Regions from separate parts of the Paenibacillus sp. FSL P4-0127 genome, predicted to be linked through region 1. Evidence: predicted binding sites of a transcription regulator. Region 1 holds the regulator's gene; the other holds the start of a gene.
What was found. Region 1 encodes LexA, which represses DNA repair genes until DNA is damaged. Its sites were predicted from a motif close to CGAACATATGTTCG; they were not measured.
Positions count from the first base shown of each region.

Region 1 (7,790 bases):
CCGGGGTTGTGCCGCAGCAGCCGCCCGCGACGTTCAGCCACCCCTCCTCGGCGAACGCGGCCATTTTCTGGGCCAGCGATTCCGGGGATTCGTGGTATTTGCCGTTTTCATCCGGCAGTCCAGCGTTCGGGTGGCAGCTTACCGCGGCTTTCGCAATGCCGGAAAGCGTGCGGATATGATCGCGCATAAATTCCGGGCCGGTGGCGCAGTTCAATCCAACCGAAATCGGCTTCAAATGCTCGAGCGAAATATAAAACGCTTCGATATTTTGCCCGGCCAAAGTCGTACCCATCGGCTCGATCGTTCCGGAAATCATCAGCGGCAGCTGTTTCCCCGATTTTTGCAGCGCCCGCGTTATCCCGATACTTCCGGCTTTCACGTTCAGCGTATCCTGGGACGTTTCCAGCATCAGCGCATCCACGCCGCCATCGATCAGGGCGATGGCCTGCTCCTCGTAGCTTTCGGTTAATTCGTCGAAGGTGACCCCGCCGGTGACGGACAGCGTTTTGGTCGTCGGACCAAGTACGCCAACGACATATCTCGGATGGTCCGGCGTACTGTATTTCTTCGCGGCCTCTACGGCTAGCTTTGCCGCCGCCAAATTCAATTCCCTTGCTCTATGGGATATATCGTATTCGGCCAGAACAACGGAGGTTGCCCCAAACGTATTCGTTTCTATCAGGTCGGCTCCGGCCGCCAAATATTGCTCGTGAATGCCTTGAATCACATCCGGACGGGTGAGAACGAGCATCTCGTTGCAGCCATCCAGCTCTTCCCCGCCGAAATCGCTCGGAACAAGGTTCTCCTGCTGGATCATGGTGCCCATGGCGCCATCAAGTATCAATATTCGTTCTTTTATTCGGTCTTCCAGGCTCGGTTTGCTCATGATCATGTCCCTCCCGTAAAACGTTAAGACTTAGTTTAACAGAATAAAGCGTTGAAGAAAAGAGAGGACAGGCGTATGAAATGTTGCAAAAAATGTTGCAAAAAACAAGCTGCCCTCATCTCAGCGGATGCAGGCAGCTTGATCGTTGTTGCGCGCGGGGCTTTTATGTAATGATCGATCGGCGTTACTGTACCGTAAACTGCTTGGACGGCATCGAATGTTGATCCCGTGCGGTCACATGGGAAATCACTTTATAGGTTCCCGGCTCCGCAAACTTGCGCTCGAGGACATAGGCGCCGTCTCCGGCGCTTTTTACCGTCACTTTGCTGTGCTCGGCGTTTTCGTCATCGGTGTTCCAAAATTCGAACGTAACCTCCTGCGCGTCATCGACGTTTTCCCCCCGATGCCCCACCTTGGCGGTAAACGTCACGGTCCCGCCGCTTTCAACGGTATCCGGCGTTACTTCAAGATCTACCCGGATCGGCTCCAGCGGTCCATTATCCACCGCCGCCGTTTCGCTTCGTCCGCAGCCGCCAAGCACCGTGATCAACAATACCATAACGGCGATCCGCCCGGCTTTTCCCTTCAATGGATTTCCCTCCTTTTCGCTTATTCCGTACATTCGTTTTGAGATTGGACGTTCGTACGCAAGCTTACGCCAATCGCGCGATAATTTCGTGCAGCTCGGACAAGTGCGAAATTTCGTAATCGGGCTTGATTTCGTCGCTAGGCTGTTTTCCGTCGCGATTGATCCATATGGCCGTCATGCCGACGCTGAGCGAGCCTTTGATATCGGTCGTCAGCTTGTCGCCAACCATAATCCCTTCGCCGGCATCGATCCCTAACCGTTCCAGCGCATGGCGGAAAATGGACGGATCGGGTTTGCCCTTGCCGAACTTGCCGGAAATGATGATCTCGTCAAAAAACGGCGCCAGCTCCGGCACGCCGTCGAGCTTCTCTTGCTGCAGGGCCGGGCAGCCGTTGGTCAGCAGCAGCAGCTTAACGGTTCCGTGAAGTTCCTTGAGCACTTGAAACGTTTCTTCGTAAACATGCGGACGGGCGCGGCGCTCTTTGGCGAACCGCTCCGCCAGTTCCTCGCCGAGCTGGTCGTTATCGACGCCGACGGCCAGCAACCCGCGCCGCCAGGACTCCTTGCGGTATACCGGGGCAAGCTGCTCCAGCTGGCGGAACTCCGGCTGCTCTCCGGCCGAAAACGTAGCCCATAGGCCTTCAAACGGATTAATCCCGATCATCTTCGTAAACGGATACGTTTCGTAAGACTCGTACAGTCCGCGTGCTTCCCGCCGCACCGCTTCCTCCAGCTCTTCCGGCTCGATTCCCGGAACCCGCTGCGCCGCGAACTCGCAGGCAGCGGCAAAAGCTTCCTTTACGCTGCGGTCATCCCACAGCAGCGTATCGTCCAAATCAAAACAAACAGCTTTAATCGTCATCGTTTCAACCTCGCTCCATGATCTCCCTATGGGGGCAAATGAACAACGCATTCCTTATTCCTTGACCAGCTTCACGTGATGCGTGTTGGCATACAGTTCCAGCCGCGCGGCCATCGCCTCGGTGTCAAAGCGGTTGCGCGTCCGGTAAAATACCCATTTTGCATCCCGGATTTTCGGCTCAATTACGATTTTGTTCCGGCTTACGATGATTTTGCTGATATTTCCGGCATCCAGAGATTTGTCCCGGTTAAATTTCGAGGTGTAGAGCCAGCTTTTGTTGATGCGCAAATACGGCTTGCGGAGAAATATGGCGAGCGCCAGCACGGCGTAAAGGATGATCGTAATCCAATACATCATCGTATTCACCTCGGCCGAATTCCCGATGATGCCGACGCTGGCATAGAGCAGAGCCAGCAAGAACAGCACGATCGGCAAAATAAAGTTGCGCCCTTTGAAGACGTCGCCTTCCCCGTTAGGTCCCAAGACGCTTCTCGCGTTTCTTCCGCCCTGCCCGCTCCCCAAATTCGGGCCCTTTCCTTTTTTCTGCATCCGGAGCTGATTCCGCTCCACTTTCCGGTCAAACGAAGCCATGCATGTTCCTCCCCTATTTATCTACAATCTCGATCGATTCGAGTTGCCGGCGAAAATTTCTGCGGACATTCTCCAGGTATGTTTCGCGAAGCTGGGCTCTTTCCAGCATCTCGTCCTGCGTTAAACCTTCCGTTTTATGCTTGCGGGCCAGTTCGTTAATCCGCTTTACCAAAGCATCGATGTCCATATCTTCCTCCTGGATTCATTTACTATGCGCTCCGATGATTCCGGTTTAGCCGCACTTTGGCGGAACAAGCATCATGCAGGGCATTAATTCTTACTTTGACATGAGAAAAAGAGCTTGTCAAGGCGGCGGAAATCACTCCAGAACGCCAATGGCAAGCCCCTTTAGTTTATAGAAATGGTTTAAAAAGTCCGCTTTGACGACAGCCCCTTATAAACACGCGCTAACATATATAAGAAAATAACGATTTCCGTATGTTGTACGTATTGTCATTCCAAAGGAATGAACAAAATATCCCCCGCCTTAATCTCGCTAGAGTTCAACCCGTTGACGCGAATCAACTTCTTGATGTAGACGCGCGTGTCCGATCCTTGCGGCTTATGTTCAACCGCGATTTCCCACAATGTATCCCCGGGCAGAACAACGACTTGCTCAAGCTCCCGCTCCGGACGGCCGGAATCGGAGGAGGCGGCAAATGCCGTTACCACGCCCGTACAAGTAAGGCTCAGCACCAGAAGAAAAACGGCAACCTTGGCGAGGCTGTGACGAAACATCGAAATATGTAGTCTTCTCTTTGCGGGACGAGTAAAAGAAGGTTGGTCATAGATGCTTCTATAGGTAGTGTATCTTGGCATAAATTCATCACTCCAAACAAGCGTTCTTATTAATGCCATTACTATAACACGAACATTTGTTTGATTCAACACTTTTTTCGAACAATTGTTCCCTTTTTTCTTTAGTGCGAGTTTAAAAAGTCAGTTATTCAGCACCGAGAAAGTTGGTTGAAGCCGTGGACGTTAGGAGCTTAGCGTTCGTTTTGGGTACGTGAACACCTGAATGCTTCCTTAGGAACATGCTTCGGAAGCATATGCTAGAGCCCGGCTGAATTCAAGATTCGACGTCGAAACCGCTTCATAATCCGCTTCGTGATCAAAAGATTACTTTTTGATTTCTTTTTAAAGCTTACTTTTAGAACTAATGTTTGTGCGAACGGAAGTTCTGTGTTATAATTTTTCCAAACGTTACTAAATGGGGTTGATCCGATATGTCAAAGATATCCAGCCGGCAACAGGCCATTCTGGAATTTATCCGCAATGAAGTTCGCGCCAAGGGATACCCTCCCTCTGTCCGGGAGATTGGGGAAGCTGTAGGACTTGCCTCCAGCTCTACGGTTCACGGCCATTTGGACCGGTTGGAGAAGAAGGGGCTGATCCGCCGCGATCCGACCAAGCCGCGTGCCATCGAGCTGTTGAATCAGGAAGAATCCGAGAGTTTCAATAACTTCGCTCAAACCGTCGCACGCGTTCCCGTCGTGGGCAAAGTCACGGCCGGTGTTCCGATTACCGCCACGGAGAACATCGAAGATTACTTTCCGCTGCCGGATCATTACACAAGAGACGGAGAAATCTTCATGCTCTCCGTAGTTGGGGACAGCATGATCGAAGCCGGCATACATAATGGAGATTACGTGATTGTCCGCCAGCAGCAGACAGCGAACAACGGGGATATCGTGGTTGCGATGACCGAAGACGACGAGGCGACGGTCAAAACCTTTTACAAGGAGAAGGACCATATTCGTCTGCAGCCGGAAAATCCGACCATGGAGCCGCTGCGTCTGAAGCACGTGACCATCCTCGGTAAAGTGGTGGGCTTGTTCCGGGATCTGAACTGATTCATTTTACGGCAATGAAAAAAGGACGAAGCAGAACAGTCTGCAGCGTCCTTTTTTCCACTTGAAATTTTCATCGGAAAAGGGATGATGCACCCCTCCGTCCGCTAGTCCCAATCCAAATCCGGGAAATAAGGCATCGTTCCGTAGCCGGATTTTCCCCGTCTGCCTCGCATTCCCCATCCAAACCCGAATCCCGCCCGTTCGGAAACCCACCACTGTTTCAAACGATACCGGCGCCGCTGATATCTTTTGAGTGCGGTAACCATTTCATTCAACCTCCTTATATCTATAAGGTATCCAATCGCTGAATAAAAAACGGCATAATTACAGTTTCCAAAATATTCTAGTCCAATAAACGGACTCGCCAGGCCGGTTGATGGAAAAAGTATGAACTGCATAAGATTATTTTTTATCTTAACCCGTTGCGCTGAGCCTTCCAGTGTGATGGTACTTGGATCGAAGGAGGATCTCCGGTCCGGCTCTAACAACATAAGGACAAAAAACGTCGTTATTCCGGCGAAGTCCGTCAATTTGAGAGAAAGAGAGACAATTTATGCCGCTATTTTCCCCCGCCCTCGAGAAAATGCTGCATTCCGGACGGTTCACAGGTCAATAAGAACAAAAAATGCCGCTAATGGGGATAAATATGCCTGGGTCCGGATGATAAGTACATAAAGTGCCGCTATTTTGAAGGTCAACGGTGTATCGTTCCACCCGACGGTTAGCCGTACCATCCAACAGGTTGGTCATTCTACTCGACAGGTCAGCCGTTCCACCCGACAGGTTAGCCGTTCATCCGGCGCAAAGTCGTTCCAGCAGCAGGCTGTTAAGCGTCGATATCCTAGGCTGAGCCCATTATTGCCCGCAAAAAACAAAAATCCCCTGAGGCCAACGGCCCCAAGGGATTCCTCAATTAATACAGCGTCATGTACTGATCGCGTTCCCACGGATGTACTTGCGTGCGGAAAATATCCCATTCGATTTCCTTCAACTCGTAGAAATGGGTCAAGGCGTGATCGCCAAGCGCCTCGGAAATGATTTCGCTGCGGAGCAGCTCGCCAAGCGCTTCCTTCAGATCGGCCGGCAGGCTTGGAATGCCTTCTTCGACGCGCTCTTCCTCGGACATCACATAGATATTGCGATCGACCGGTTCCACCAGCGGAAGCTCCTTCTTGATGCCATCCAGGCCCGCTTTGAGCATCACGGCAAGCGCCAGGTAAGGATTGGCCGCCGGGTCAGGGTTCCGCACCTCGACCCGGGTGCTGAGGCCGCGGGAAGCCGGAATCCGGATCATCGGGCTGCGGTTGCTGGAAGACCAGGCCACATAACACGGCGCTTCATAACCCGGAACAAGGCGTTTGTATGAGTTGACCGTCGGGTTCGTGATCGCCGCGAACGCGCGGGCGTGCTTCAGAATGCCGGCCATGTAATGACGGGCTTCCTTGCTCAGGCCAAGCGGATCGCTTTCCTCATAAAACGCGTTCGTATCCCCTCTAAACAGCGATTGGTGGCAGTGCATCCCCGAGCCGTTGACGCCGAACAGCGGCTTCGGCATAAACGTGGCATGCAGGCCGTGCTGACGCGCGATCGTTTTGACGACCAGTTTGAACGTCTGAATCTGGTCGGCCGCTTTGACCGCATCCGCATATTTGAAGTCGATTTCGTGCTGGCCTGGAGCCACTTCATGGTGAGAAGCTTCGATCTCAAAGCCCATCTCTTCCAGCGTCAGCACGATTTCGCGGCGGCAGTTCTCGCCAAGGTCCGTCGGCGCCAGGTCGAAGTAGCCGCCTTGGTCATTGAGTTCCGTCGTCGGATTGCCTTTGTCATCGGTTTTGAACAGGAAAAATTCCGGTTCCGGACCAACGTTCATCGAGGTGTAGCCCATTTCCTCCGCTTCCTTCAGCACGCGCTTCAAAATGGCCCGCGGATCTCCGGCAAACGGCGTGCCATCCGGCATATACACGTCGCAAATCAGGCGGGCAACGCGATCTTCAGTCACCCAAGGGAAAACCACCCAGGTATCCAGATCCGGGTAGAGGTACATGTCAGATTCTTCGATACGAACGTAACCTTCGATGGAAGAGCCGTCAAACATCATCTTGTTGTCGAGCGCTTTTTCCAACTGGCTGACCGGAATTTCCACGTTTTTGATCGTACCGAGCAAGTCGGTAAACTGCAGGCGGATAAAACGTACATTTTCCTCTTTGGCAATGCGCAAAATATCTTCTTTGGTGTAACTCATGAATTACCTCTCCCAACATTTAGATTATTTTTTGAAAAAGCGGGACAGCTCGCCTTGGATCAGGGAAACCTGATTCGGCTTGCTCCCGGTGACCAACTGCTGCTTCAGCATGCGGTAAAGCTGAGAATCGGTCATTTCTTTCCGCTTCTCTTCCGTGTCCTTCGTGATCACCGTCGCCTCCTGGGATTCACGTGACATCGGATTCATCACCTGCTTGATGCCGGCGATATTAACGCCTTTATCAATGAGACCTTTAATCTCCAGCAGCCGCTCGACATCATTAAAAGAGAACATACGCTGGTTTCCCGAAGTGCGCGCAGGCACAATCAACTCATGCTGTTCATAATATCTGATTTGTCTTGCCGTCAAATCCGTGAGCTTCATTACGATACCGATAGGAAATAAGGCCATATTTCTGCGAATTTCGTCACTCATCGCTCTCAACCTTCCAGTTATATAATCTCTTGACCTTATCATATGTGAGTTATCCTAACATGTCAATAGATATGTTAGGATAACTCACAACAAGTTGCGGTCTTTCATCGTCTGGAGGGCGGTAAGCAACCCGAATTTCACGTGAGAATAAGTTAATCCGCCCTGCATGTATGCGATATAAGGGGCGCGTATCGGCGCGTCGGCGGACAATTCCAGGCTTCCTCCCTGAATGAAGGTGCCGGCGGCCATAATCACGGGATGCTCGTAGCCCGGCATATCCCAAGGCTCCGGCACGACATGACCGTCCACCGCGGCCGCCTTTTGAATGC
Region 1 covers NZ_JBBOWY010000001.1:4,505,122-4,512,911, forward strand. The annotation lists gene metH (methionine synthase) at 1-886, opposite strand, end outside; gene NYE74_RS20370 (FixH family protein) at 1,071-1,475, opposite strand; gene NYE74_RS20375 (HAD family hydrolase) at 1,540-2,337, opposite strand; gene NYE74_RS20380 (hypothetical protein) at 2,392-2,928, opposite strand; gene NYE74_RS20385 (DUF896 domain-containing protein) at 2,942-3,115, opposite strand; gene NYE74_RS20390 (LysM peptidoglycan-binding domain-containing protein) at 3,382-3,666, opposite strand; gene lexA (transcriptional repressor LexA) at 4,158-4,784, shown strand; gene NYE74_RS20400 (hypothetical protein) at 4,889-5,050, opposite strand; gene glnA (type I glutamate--ammonia ligase) at 5,698-7,026, opposite strand; gene NYE74_RS20410 (MerR family transcriptional regulator) at 7,051-7,461, opposite strand; gene NYE74_RS20415 (methionine gamma-lyase family protein) at 7,546-7,790, opposite strand, start outside.

Region 2 (7,790 bases), on a different contig from region 1:
GAATATATTTCCCCGTACAAAAACAAGCGGAACTCCAACATGGTCTACCGCGCTTACCGCGTTCCTTACACTTGGGTGCCGCAGCTTCCGCATCCCGAGGAACGGGCAATCGAGCCGCTCGACGTGACCAGCTTCCGGGTGCCCGGCGCCGCGGGGAAAGGCACGGATTCGGTCGTCACCGTGGAAGGGACCGTCTCCTACGGCGAAGGCGCGCTTTGCGTCGCCCGGTTTGATGAACGGCCGCGCGCGGCTGCGGATCCGTCTTAACGGGAATCCACATAGAAGAAAGGAGCGACCACGTATGGCCATATCCTCAAAAACGAAGGCAAAAACGGTGCCGAGCCTGATTATTTGGCTATTTGCGGCCTTGCTGCTCGTCTTAAGCGGCTGCGGTTCGGCGAAGGAGGGGTCCCAGGCGGCAGTGCAGGCCGCGGGCGCCGGGAGCGGCGGGGGGCAAGACCGGCAGAAGCAAGCCCCCGTTACCTTGAATATCGCCGACATTTCGACCAATCCGGTGCTGCGCATGGCGGTAAGCAAAGGTTTTTTTGAAAAACACGGCATTGAAGCGAAGCTGGTCACTTTCGCCACGCCGGCGGAAGGCATCAACTCGCTGTTCATCAAGCAGGCGGACATCGCCTGGGGCGCCGATTTTCCGATTTTGAACGCCGTGAGCAAAGGGGAGTTTGCGATCATCGCCTCGACCGGCACCTCGACCGAACAAAACGCGAAGCAGTGGAAGCTGTTCGTGCGGGACGACATCGGCAAACCAGAGGATTTGAAAGGGAAGAAGCTTAGCTTTTTGCGCGGGACTTTTCTCTCCTATTTATGGGACGAATATTTGGCCGAACACGGCCTCGCCTTGGACGACGTTAAGCTGATCGGGCAAGGCGGCTCGGACGAAGCGTATATCGCTTTGAAAAAAGGCGAGGTGGACGCGGTCTGGGTCAGCGGCGCGGCGCTGGTGGCGAAGTTCGAGGCCGCCGAAGGGGTCCGCCAGCTGACCGACATGTCGCAGACGAAGGTGCGGATCGGCAGCCAGATCGTAGCGCCGGAAGCGCTGATCCGCGAGCGCCCGGAAGCGGTGGCGAATTTCCTGCGCGCCCTCGATGAAGCCTCGCGGTTCGTCAAGGAAAATCCGCAGGAGGTCGCGGACATTTTGTATAAGGAAGTCAAGCAGCCACGGGAGTCTACGCTTAAAGACCTGGAAGTGCTAAATTGGAACGTCGATTTTACGGAGGCCGCTTATGACAGTTTGACAAGGCAGAAAAAATATATGGTGGAGAACGGAATTATCGAAAAAGATTTTGAACTGAAGGATAAAATTAAGCTGGAATTTCTGCGCGAGGTTTTACCGGATCGCGTAACGATTACACCGTAAGGAGGGGAAGGGCATGTCCGTATCATTGGTTTCGCAGAACCGCACGATTACGATCGCGGGGCTGGGCAAGAGCTATAGCGATCAGCGTCCGGCGGGGAGCGGGGAGGTTCACTACATTATCAAAGATGTCGACCTCGTCGTCCGGGGCGGCGAGTTTTTTATCCTGCTGGGGCCCAGCGGCTGCGGCAAATCGACACTGCTGAACATGATCGCCGGCTTCATCTCCAAAACGAGCGGCAGCCTGCGGGTTGGCGGCGCGGATGTCGACCGGCCCGGGCGGGATCGGGCGGTTGTGTTTCAGCAGGCCGATTCCTCGCTGTTTCCCTGGCTGACCGTCCGCCAAAACGTCGAGTTCGGGCTCAAGATGAAAAAGGTGGCGAAGCCAGAGCGCCGGGCCGTGTCCGACCGTTATCTGGAGCTCGTCGGGCTGGCCGGCCACGGGGATAAATTTCCGAAGGAGCTGTCCGGCGGCATGAAGCAGCGGGTTCAACTGGCCCGCGTGCTGGCCAATGATCCGGAAATTTTGCTCATGGATGAACCGTTCGGGGCTTTGGACGCCATGACCCGCCGGACGATGCAGAAGGAGCTGGTGCGCATTTGGCGGCAGACAAACAAAACGATCGTCTTCGTGACGCACGACATTCAGGAAGCGATCCTGCTCGGGGAACGGGTGGGCATCATGTCTTCGGGCCCGTCTTCCAACATTTCGCAAATCTACGAGATTCCGCTCGCCTATCCGCGCGACGTGTCCGCGGCGGAATTTTACGAGTATTACCGGCGGATTCAAGCTCATTTTGACGAATAGAAAGGGCGAATCTTATGACATGGCTGAAAAAGAAATGGGTCGGCCTGCTCTTCTTGTGGCTGTTCATCCTGGCCGCCTGGCAAGGCGGCGCCTGGCTTTACGGTCCCGAGGTGGTGCCCGGGCCGGCGGATACGGCGGCGGGAGCGCTGGAGCTGCTGCGGGACGGCTCGCTGCCGAAATATATCGGGATCAGCTTCTACCGGGTGTTCAGCGGCTGGACGCTGGGGAGCCTGATCGCCATCCCGCTCGGCATTTTGATCGGCAAGGTGGATTTTATCCGCCGTTTTGCCGAACCGCTGCTGAACTTCATCCGCTTTATTCCGCCGATCGCTTTCATCACGCTGTTTCTCGTCTGGTTCGGCATCGGCGAGCAGTCGAAGATCGCGCTGATTTTGTACGCGACGCTGTTTATCGTCATCATGAACACGCTGACGGGGGTGCTGGCGGTGGAGGAGGACAAAATCCGCGCGGCCCGCAGCATGGGCGCTTCGGAGTGGCAAATCGTCCGGCACGTGATCGTGCCGGCGACCGCGCCGTATATTTTCACCGGCGTCAGATTGGCGATGGGCACCTCGTATATGGCGATCGTCGGGGCGGAGATGATCGCGGCGAACGAAGGCGTCGGTTACCTGATCTGGAACTCCCGGCTGTTCTTCCGTACCGACTGGATTTTTGTCGGTTTGCTCAGCCTGGGGTTGATGGGATTTGCCACCGACCGGCTGTTCGGCTGGTTTGGCCGCAGGGTGCTGTGGCGTTACGGGGTGATCGGCACCGCGCCGGCCGGAAGAAGGTAAACCGAAAGCTTAGACGGGGCGGCGGCTTTTTTCCAGGATTGTGGGGGTCCGAGGGGAACAGATGGCCCGTGTATTTGTGTATGTCCTGAGATAACGACAAATATGGGTCTTATTTTTGTGAAAAAAGGGGGCACAGTTTAAATAGGGGATTTTTTTGCCTCTATTTTTGAGATATGGCGTCAAACGGGCGATATTTCCTGGTTTAATTCCCGAATAACGACTTAAAGTACCTCTATTTTGAGTAAAAGGGGTGAAATCCCAGAATAAGGCCATAAATTGTCTTTATTTCCGCTAGAGACCTGCTTGTACATTAAAAGGACCGCACAGGGACCGCACAGGAACTGCCTGGGACTGCACAGGGAGTGCAAAGGGACTGCAAGGGACTGCAAGGGACTGCAAGGGACTGCACAGGGACTGCAAAGGAACTGCACAGGAACTGCAAGGGACTGCACAGGGACTGCAAAGGAACAGCACAGGGACCGCACAGGAACTGCACAGGGACTCACAGGGGCCGCCGGAACGAATTCCTTCGGACTTCGGCGGTCTTAATCATTGACAAGAACGTGTGTTCGCAATATAATGCTGTCAAAAGGGAGGCCATAGCGTATGGATGTGTATGACAAGCTGACCATTTTGACGGACTCGGCCAAATATGACGTATCCTGTTCGTCCAGCGGGGCGGAGCGCGGGAGCGGCGGGGGCAGTGGAGGCAGCTCGCTGGGAAACGCCGTCAGCTCGGGGATCTGCCACAGCTTTGCCGCGGACGGACGATGCATTTCGCTGCTGAAGGTGCTGATGACGAACAGCTGTATTTATGATTGCAAATACTGCGTGAACCGCCGCTCCAACGATACGCGCCGGGCTATGTTTACCCCGGAGGAGCTGGCGGAGCTTACGATAAATTTTTATCGCCGCAATTACATAGAAGGTCTGTTTCTCAGCTCAGGCATCATGCGGAATCCGGATTACACGACGGAACAACTGATCCGGGTGCTGGAACTGCTGCGCCGGAAATATCATTTCGGCGGTTATATTCACGTGAAGGCGATTCCCGGCGCCGATCCGGCGCTGATTTCCCGGTTGGGCCTGCTGGCCGACCGGATGAGCGTGAACATCGAACTGCCTTCACAGGACAGCCTGCACCAGTTAGCCCCGGACAAAAGCAAGGAAGCGATCCTGAGGCCGATGACCGCGATCCGGCAGGGCATTCGGGAGAACAGCACCGATCTCGTCAAATACCGCCACGCTCCCCGGTTTGTGCCGGGCGGACAAAGCACCCAGATGATCGTAGGCGCGACGCCGGACAGCGATCTTAGGATCTTAACCTTAACGGAGGCGCTGTACAGGAAATACGAGCTGAGACGGGTATATTACTCGGCGTATACCCCGGTCGCGGAGCATTCGCTGCTTCCGTCGCCCGGCAGCAAGCCGCCGCTATTGCGGGAGCACCGCCTGTACCAGGCCGACTGGCTGCTGCGTTTCTACGGTTTTGAAGCGAAGGAACTGCTGGATGAGCACACCCCGAATTTCAATTTGTTCATGGACCCGAAGTGCCATTGGGCGCTCAATCATATCGAACGGTTTCCCGTGGAGATCAACAAAGCCCCTTATGAAGAGCTGCTGCGCGTGCCCGGCATCGGCGTTCGCAGCGCCAAGCGGATCGTGGCGGCGCGCAGAACGGCGCGGCTGGATTTTTCCGGCTTAAAGAAGCTGGGCGTCGTGCTCAAACGGGCCCAATATTTTATCATCTGCTCAGGCCGGCGGCTTGAGGGGTTGAAAGTGAACGAAAGCACAATCCTCAGGTCGCTGCTGTCCCGCAAAGAAATCGATATGTTCCTGCCCAAGCCGAAGGTGGAGCAGCTGTCGCTGTTTTCGGACGAGGAGCTGGCGGGGCAGGCCGGGAAGGAGCTAAGCCCATGGCTGCTTGGATAAGCGATGCGGCTTACGCTTACGACGGCAGCTTTGACGGCTTGCTGAGCTGCGTGTTTGAGAGCTATGTGCGGAAGGAGGATTTGGTCGACCTGCGTTCGGACGCTGATCCGCAGTATACTCTGTTTGTAACCCGCTGGGTGGAAACCTGTCCGGAGAAGGCTAACAGGGTGTACGCGGCCATCGGGCAAAAAATATCGCCGGCCGCCCAAGAGCTTGTCCGCCGCGGCTTTCTCACCTGCGATCCGCAGAAGGATTTGCTGATTTACCGGTTCCTGCGGCTGGGCTTTAAGCATGGGAGGGCGGTGATGGATATGCTGACGGAGAACACGGTGCACCGATTGCGCAAGGCGGTGCGGCATTTGAACACGGAGAGCCATGCCTTGATGGGCTTCGTGCGCTTTTCGGTGTATGGCGAGACGCTGGTCTCGGTCATTGAGCCGAAGAACCGGGTGCTGCCGCTGCTGGCCGCGCATTTTTGCGACCGCTACCGGAAGGAGTCTTTTATGATTTACGACAAAACCCACGGACAGGCGCTCATTCACCGTGCGGAGGAAGCGGGGGCAGGGAAAGCGGAGATCGTGGACGTCGACGAGCTGATTTTGCCTGAGGCGGGGGAGCAGGACCAAGCGTACCGCCGCCTTTGGAAGCAGTTTTACGAAACGGTGGCGATCCGGGAGAGGATTAATCCTCGGGCGCAGATGTCCCATATGCCCAAGCGCTACTGGGGACAATTGACCGAGATGCAGGGAGTGCGCGAATACCGCCCCGACTCTCCGGAGTCGAAGCGCCAGCAGTAAACGGCCTGAGGTAAACGCCTGCGGTAAACGGCCTGCGGTAAATGCCTGCAGTAAACGCCTGCGGTAAACGCTTGCAGTAACCGCAAGCAGTAAACGCCTGGATATGCTTGGCATCGTCCGATTTCCGGCGGTTCTGGTACAATGGACGGAAAGGTATTTTTAGAGGGGAAGTTGACGGAGTGGATTTGAATCAAACGCCTTTACGGTACATCTATCCTTTTGCATGCCATGAGAACGAGCTGGAGCTATGCCGGATGGAGCTTCGCGCCCTGTTTGGACAAGAGCCCGGGGCGTTTGCTTTGATAGACAGCCGTTTGCGGATTGAACCGAACCGGAGTCCGTTTGTTTCCATGCGGTTGGACGTTTTGCTGGCCGCCGGGACGCTGGAAGAAATCATCACCCAGGTGGCGGAGCTGGAACTGGACGGACGCACCTTTAAGGTGCTGTATCTCAAAAACGGTTTGAAACGGACTTATGAGCAGCAGCGCGAATTGGAGCGGCAGCTAGGCGGAAGGATCCGCGGCAAAGCCGATATGAGGCAGCAGGATGTGACATTTGGACTGCTGTCGTTGGACGATGGCTGGATGTTCGGCATTTGCCGGCCGGCCGACCCGGTCTGGCAGCGGCATATACATAAGCCGCAAAATTACTCCACGGGTCTGACGACCGTCGTGGCCCGGGCATTAGTGAACATCGCCGTGCCCGATCCGCAAGGCGTGCGCACGATCGATCCGTGCTGCGGCATGGGCAACGTGCTAATCGAAGCGCTGTCGATGGGCATCGATATCGTCGGACGGGACCTCAATCCGCTGGCCGTTCGCGGGGCGCGGGTCAATTTGCGCCATTTCGGTTACGATGATGCGGGTCTGATAGCCATCGGCGACTTGAACGATATTAACGAGCCGTTCGATGCGGCGATCGTCGATCTGCCGTACAATTTATGCTCCGTCCTTTCCGCCTCCGAGCGCAGCCTCATGCTTGCCAGCGTAAGGCGGATCAGCAAGCGGGCGGTGATCGTTTCTTCCGAGCCGCTGGAGCCCGAGATTGAAGCCGCAGGCCTGAAAATCATGGACTCTTGCTCCGTCAGTAAAGGAGCTTTTGTCCGCCATGTGTGGTTGACCACACAGCAGCTGGTATAGGCAACAAATACAGTTAAGTCTTTGCCGTTATTTATTCATCTATGTGAAAAGGAATACGTATCCGTCCTAAGCGGAGGTACGCATTCCTTTTATTTTTTAGAGGTTAACACGCACTTTTGGGCGGTTTAGTTACCTTGCGGTACGGTCAAGCCGAGGCCTTCGGCAACGCGCGTTCCGTATTCCGGGTCGGCTTTGTAGAAATGCTCGATTTGCCGCAGCTTGATCTCGTCTTTTTCCACCGCTTTCATGGCGTTTACGATGTTTTCGACCAGACGTGTGCGTTCTTCTTCGCTCAGCAGGCGGTACAGGTCGCCGGCTTGCGTATAGTGGTCATCATGGTCGTAGGCGACGCTGTCGGCATATCCCGACACTTCGAACGGCGAAATTTTATGCTGCGGAGATTCCGCCGGGCCGCCGTAGCTGTTGGGTTCATAGTAAACGGAGGCTCCGCCGTTGCCGTCTCCGCGCATGAAGCCGTCGCGCTGGTTGTTGTTCACTTCGGCGATCGGGCGGTTGATCGGCAGTGTGTTATGATTGGCGCCGACGCGGTAACGATGCGCGTCAGAGTAAGCAAACAGGCGGCCCTGCAGCATTTTGTCCGGCGAAGCTTCGATGCCCGGGACGAAGTTGCCCGGCGAGAATGTCGCCTGCTCGACTTCGGCAAAATAGTTCTCCGGATTCCGGTTCAGCGTCATCACGCCGACCTCGATCAGCGGGTAATCTTTTTGGGACCATACTTTGGTCACGTCGAATGGATCGAAACGGTACGTTTGCGCGTCTTCGATCGGCATGATTTGCACGTACAGCGTCCAGCTCGGGAAGTCGCCTTGAGCGATCGCGTTGAAAAGATCCTCGGTATGGTAATCCGGATTTTCGCCGGCCAATTTTTCGGCCAGCTTGACGTCAAGGTTTTGGATGCCTTGATTCGTTTTGAAATGATATTTC
Region 2 covers NZ_JBBOWY010000002.1:1,184,327-1,192,116, forward strand. The annotation lists gene NYE74_RS31640 (aryl-sulfate sulfotransferase) at 1-267, shown strand, start outside; gene NYE74_RS31645 (ABC transporter substrate-binding protein) at 302-1,378, shown strand; gene NYE74_RS31650 (ABC transporter ATP-binding protein) at 1,392-2,183, shown strand; gene NYE74_RS31655 (ABC transporter permease) at 2,198-2,977, shown strand; gene NYE74_RS31660 (putative DNA modification/repair radical SAM protein) at 3,584-4,909, shown strand; gene NYE74_RS31665 (TIGR03915 family putative DNA repair protein) at 4,894-5,706, shown strand; gene NYE74_RS31670 (TRM11 family SAM-dependent methyltransferase) at 5,886-6,845, shown strand; gene katA (catalase KatA) at 6,971-7,790, opposite strand, start outside.
Region 2: the regulator LexA is predicted to act here: its motif matches at 3,536-3,549, upstream of NYE74_RS31660 (putative DNA modification/repair radical SAM protein).